One region of the Paraburkholderia denitrificans genome, then DNA from elsewhere that is predicted to be linked to it. Evidence: riboswitches for the same ligand, from Rfam matches in the RefSeq annotation. Region 1 holds a riboswitch; the other holds the start of a gene.
What was found. Region 1 has a riboswitch for cobalamin ahead of ACFPTO_RS13645 (TonB-dependent receptor domain-containing protein). Riboswitches for the same ligand answer to the same signal wherever they lie in the genome.

Region 1 (2,915 bases):
ATCAGCAGGATGCAACCCAGGATGACGGCAAGCAGGATACCCGACGCATAGAACCGGCTGAACTGCATGCCGCCTTGCGTGAGGGGCTTGTCGAGCAGATCGCCGAGCGTCGCGCCCAGCGGACGCGTGAGCACGAACGCCGCCCAGAACAGCGCTGTACGCGACGCGCGCGGCCACAACCAGAGCAGCCCGACGACGACGAGTCCAGCGCCGAAGATCGCCGCGCTGACTTCATAGCCGAGGCCGAGGCCGCCGCGGTCGTCTCCGGCAACCCAGTCGCCGAGCGCGGTGCCGAGCGTCTGCGAAAACAGAATCGTGGCCCAGTAAAACCACTCCACGCGCGCCGTCACGACACTTTCAACCGAAACGGTACCCTCCACGCGGTACCAGATCGCGAGGCTTGCGACCAGCAATGCGAGGATGATCGAGACGCCGCCGGGATAACCCAAACCGAGCGAGCGATCACAGAAATCGGCCAGCGTCGTGCCGAGTGTCGTCGTGGCGACGATGGTCGCCCAATAGAGAAACGGATAAAACTTGCGTGCGCGGATCTGTGCTGAAACCAGCACGACGAATGCGACGAAGAAAATAAGCGTGCCGATCAGATAACCGAGATTGAGCGACATCGTCACCCAATCGCCACCGGTTTCACCGAGCGTGGTGCATGCGATCTTGATGATCCAAAAGCCGAGCGTTACCTCGGGCACCTTGCTGACGACGTGTTCGACCAAACTTCGAGGGCTGGATTGCATCGAAAGACTCCTTGTGTCGCACACACGAAACGAAAGAGTCTGTGATTATAGACACGCATAATTAACAACGGCTTAACGACCTACTGCCCCCTTTTCCGCTGCCTGATCCGGCGGAACGCATCCGGCCGGTGCGCCGTATTCACGGCGCAGTTCGAGATTGATCCGCACCACATTAACGACGGGATCGCCAACGAGTCCGTCGATTAACTGACGCCCAATGAGTTCACGCAGAAATATTGTTTAACGGAAATAATCCAGGCCGGTCTCCAGGATTGAAACGGCCCAGCTAAATCACGCAGGTCATTCAGCACGGCGATTACTTTCAGGTATGGGAAAGCGCGGGACCACGCGGATTGCATGACCCGCCCGCCGCTTCCTGCCCGACAACGCTGAAGCTGTGCAGCCAAAGTGTCGCGGGCAAACTTACAACAACTGTTAGCCAAAAACTTGACGGCGGCGAGCGGGAATCTGTACCCTCTCGCGTCGATGGTTCCCGCCAAAGGGATCAAATGGGAACGCAGTAGAAGCACCCACGCTTCGAATCTGCGGCTGCCCCCGCAACTGTAAGCGGCGAGTCCGTGCCAGGCGCGACCACTGGGATACCCGGGAAGGTCGGCACCGGACAACGACCCGCAAGCCAGGAGACCTGCCATCAACCGAGGTCCAAGCAGCCGCACCGGGCGGGGTGTCCCGATGCGCCAGCACCGCCCTGTGCGGTCGCTCGTTGCAAGGACAGCCCGGCCTCAGGAACTGTCACATGTCCGTTAATTCTCGACCCGCCTCCTTGCGGGCTATGCCGCATTGCCGCGCCGCCAGCCGGCTCCCTCGAACCACACGAGCCGCTCGCTCATCCGTTCCGTCTGTCTCGTCCGCTCGCGCCTCTGATCGGGCGTATTAGCTCCGCTTTTCGCCCCGCTTTTAGTCGCATTGCGCACTGCCGCGCCATTCCGATCGCCGATCGGAGCGAACGTGCCTAAGCGCGCGCCGCAAGGCCCGCGCCAGCCGCTGCATCCGGTTCAGACCCAAAACGTATTTGAAGAGTCACTCATGAAGTTTCGTCATCTCATCGTCACGTCCGCCATCACCGCCTGCGCCTTGCAAAGCGCCCAGGCCGCGGACGACGCAACGCTTGCGCAACAGGAGCAGCCGGGCGCGGCAAGCACCCTGCCGGACATTCTCGTCGTGGGCGACGCCCAGCATTTGCCGCAATCGTTCGACCAGCGCTACGCGACCACACAGGTCCTCACGCGTACGGATCTCGATCGTCTTTCTCCCGCCGATCCGGGCATCGCACAAGCGCTCGCCACGCTGCCGGGCATCACCGTCTCGCAGAGCGGCGGGCCGGGTTCGGCCACTGCGGTCAGCATTCGCGGCTCGGCGGGCAATCAGGTTGCCGTATTCATCGACGGTATTCGCGTCGGCTCCGTGACCACCGGCGTGGCCGAATGGGCGGATCTGCCGACCTCCGCGTTCGATCGCGTCGAGGTCATCTCCGGCCCGGCAGCGGCCTCGTTCGGCGCGGACGCAGTCGGCGGCGTCGTGCAGCTCTTCACGCGCCACGCATCGAACCAGCCGAATCAGACAATCGCGTCGTTCGGCGGCGGCTCGAACAAGACGTTCGACACGCAGCTGCGCACCTCGGGCACGATCCCGTCGACGGGGCCGATGTCCGCGCTAGGCGGGCTCACCTACTCGCTCGGACTGCACGACTACAACACGGCGGGCATCGACGCAACCCAGCCTTTTGCGTTCGGCCACGAGGACGGACGCAACCCGTATCACGCGCAAAATGTCGATGCGCGCCTGGGATATGCGCGCGATAACTGGTCGATTTCGACCTTCGCGCTCTATCACCGCTCCGAGCTTTCGTTCGATAACGCGGGCGGGAACAACCTGCAACGCGATAATCAACTGACGACCGGCGCTGCGTTCCATCTGGACATTACGCCGTACACGCAGTTCGACCAGTCAGTCGGCTTCGCGAACGACCGTCAGTTCCTCTTCGCGCACAACCCGTCGATTCCCAACGACGAAATCGATTCGACGCGATTCTCCACATCGACGTCGATCACCCATCAGGAGACGGGCCACAGGCTGTTCGGCCAGCCGCTGACCGGCGAAACGAAGCTCGCCTACGACTTCACGCGCGAACAGGCATTCCTG
Region 2 (2,915 bases), on a different contig from region 1:
AACGGCATCGGACGTGAATCCGATGCCGTTTGAATTGGTCCCCGCCATAGCCGCTAGGCCGGCATCCTGAACCGAGGGTTCAGAATTGGTCGCAGTTAGCAGCACTTCGGGTACATCAGACAGAGTGACGCGCACACCCGTGCTACAAATTTCCACAACCGTGCACATGGCATTGGTTCAAGGAATATATGACCTTGGCAAACCAGGCAGGGAAGCTAACTAAACCTTTTAAAACGTATTACTGCACGCCGCTGTACTGCTGAATCACGGCGCCAAGTTGTTCATTCATTGAGCGCATTGTACGACGGATTTCTTCGGCTGGGAATGCCTCGCCGTGTCGCACACTTGTCTGCAGTCGCAGCAGTTCCGACGCGAGCGAAAGTGCCGCCATGACGGCGATTCGATCCATGCCGCGCACGTTGCTGTGCGTGCGGATCTTCGACATTTCCGCATCCACGCGCGCCACGGCTTCGAGCAGCGCGCCTTCGGTTTCGGGTGAACAGGCGAGGCGATAGGTCTGGCCGAGAATCGTCGCTTCGATCTGTTTGGTGGTCATGCGTTTTCTCCGTGGCGGGCCGCGTTACTTTCAGCGGCGGACGGCGACTGTTCGAGCAGATCGAGCTGGTTGTCCGGCTCGCCTTGCGCGCGTGCGCGCGGCAATTTTTCGAGAATTGCGTTCAGGCGCACCTGGGCGTCGTCGATCTTCGCGGACAGCGCATCGCGCTCCGCCTGCAGTGCATTGCGTTCTTCGCGCACCTGCTCGAGTTCGGCGCACGTTGCATCGCATTGCGACTGCAATTGCGCGAGTTGTGCTTCGAGTGCCTGGCGCGCCTCGTGATGGAGCCGATTGATCTCGATCAGCCGCCCGATATTCTGTGAGAGTGTTTCGAGTTCGTTGAGCATGTGCTGCGTCCTCTAAAGACAGGCATTCTAGCGCGGATTACCGGGTATTCCGATAATTGTGTCGTTTCCAGACGTAACATCCCTGCTTCTTGCAGGTAACGTCACCGAGTCTGCACAGCGGGAATGTATTTTGCCGCCGTACGCGACGACGCCGGCGTGGCGCGGACGCTTTTCTTGACGTCCAGACGGGCCGCTCCTACACTTGCCGCACTCTGGTGCCCGCGCTCGAAATGCGCTGTTAAACGGGAAACTAAGCGGGAAACAGGGAGCGAAGTCCGGCCCCGGACATACGCCATCCTGTGCTGCTCTGTGCAACGGTACCGCGACCGCGCGCGCTTCTTGCATCGCCTCTGGCAAGATGTTCGCGCGCAACTCGATCCCGGCATGCAATTTCTGCGTGCATCCAAGGCCACTGCGCAAAGGCGCGGGAAGGCGGATCGCGTCGTCGCCAGCCCGGATACCGGCCAGAGGGCGAGGAACTCGTGTCAGCCGCGCCGGTGCGATGCACCGGCGTCGTGTGGACACGGCCCTTTATCGCGCCGTTTCGCGCAGAGCGGAGCACGCGCACGCTGGCTACCGGATCATCACCATCATGTATTTGCACACCTGCTGCGCGATTGTGCGCGATCTGCGGCTTGGCGCTTTGCGCCGCTGCAAAGCGGGTGCTCGTGCCTCGTTGCGCTTCATGGGGCACATCATGAACAGCGTGATGCAGGTGAAATCGCTGAACCCGGCTGCGCCCGTTTTTCATCGAGCATTCGTGACCGGCGCATCCCTGCGAGAACGATGCGCGCGCATCGTTCGTGTTCGTGTTGGTATTCGTGTGCGGGTGTTTTGCACGCCACGCGGCAGAGCGCCTGGTTCCTTTCCTTTCGATAACGACAACGCACTCCTTCGACCCGCACGATGCGAACTGCCGATCGCCATCACATACCTGCCGTGAGCGGGCCCAGGTTCCGGGCGTCGATGAGCGCGCGGCGCGCGTGCGTCATCTGGCTCGCGCTGGCGCTCGCCGCTCTCATTGTGTTTGCGGCATCGCTCGTGATCGGCAGCGTACCGGTCACGCTCTCGCAGGCACTGGCTGCGTTGTCGCCATCGCACACGAGCACCGATATGACCGCCGAAATCGTCCGCACGCTGCGCCTGCCGCGCGCGCTCGGCGGCTTCGCGTGCGGCGCGCTGCTCGCGCTTGCCGGGGCGTTGTTGCAGGTGCTGCTGCGCAATCCGCTCGCCGAGCCGTATGTGCTCGGCGTATCGGGCGGCGCGGCCGCCTTTGCGCTCGTCGCGATGATCGTTGGCCTGGCCGCGTGGGCGGTGCAGGCGAGCGCATGCGCGGGCGCGTTCGCGTCGATCCTGCTCGTGCTCGGCCTCGCGCGCCGTGAATTGTGGCGCGGCGAGCCGCAGGACAGTTCTCCGCGTTTGCTGCTCACCGGCGCCGTGACGGCTGCGGGGTGGGGCGCGCTCATCACGCTGCTTCTCACGCTCGCGCCCGATGCGCAACTGCGCGGCATGCTGTTCTGGCTCACGGGCGATCTCAACGGCGCGAGCATGCCGTGGGCGGCGCTCGGTGCGCTCGTGCTCGTGCTCGCGGCCATCGTGCCGGTCGCTCCGCAACTGAACGTGCTGCTGCGCGGCGACGCGGCGGCGCAGGCGCTCGGCGTGCCGGTGCTGCGGCTGCGCGTGCGCGTCTATCTCGTGGCGTCGCTCGCGGCGGCAGCGGCCGTGACGACGGGCGGCACCATCGGCTTCGTCGGGCTCGTCGTGCCGCATATGCTGCGGCTCGCGTTCGGCAACGACCAGCGCATGTTGCTGCCCGCCGCCGCGCTCGCGGGCGGACTCGCCGTGATGGGCGCCGATCTCGCCGCGCGCACCGTGGCTGCGCCAGCACAGTTGCCGGTCGGTGTCGTGACCGCGCTCGCGGGCGTGCCCGTGTTTCTCTGGATGCTGCTGCACAGGCGCTCGCGATGAATCACGCAACCCATGACACGCCGATCCTGGCCGCCCGCGCGCTG

Region 2: another riboswitch for cobalamin. It lies ahead of ACFPTO_RS15965 (hypothetical protein); the one in region 1 lies ahead of ACFPTO_RS13645 (TonB-dependent receptor domain-containing protein).

What each region holds. Positions count from the first base shown of each region.
Region 1 is NZ_JBHSMP010000016.1:155,943-158,857, reverse strand. It holds gene ACFPTO_RS13650 (COG4705 family protein) at 1-752, opposite strand, end outside; cobalamin riboswitch at 1,222-1,420, shown strand; gene ACFPTO_RS13645 (TonB-dependent receptor domain-containing protein) at 1,800-2,915, shown strand, end outside.
Region 2 is NZ_JBHSMP010000017.1:308,449-311,363, forward strand. It holds RNA gene ssrS (6S RNA) at 35-216, opposite strand; gene ACFPTO_RS15955 (cell division protein ZapA) at 239-556, opposite strand; gene ACFPTO_RS15960 (ATPase) at 553-903, opposite strand; cobalamin riboswitch at 1,100-1,386, shown strand; gene ACFPTO_RS15965 (hypothetical protein) at 1,421-1,846, shown strand; gene ACFPTO_RS15970 (FecCD family ABC transporter permease) at 1,870-2,871, shown strand; gene ACFPTO_RS15975 (ABC transporter ATP-binding protein) at 2,868-2,915, shown strand, end outside.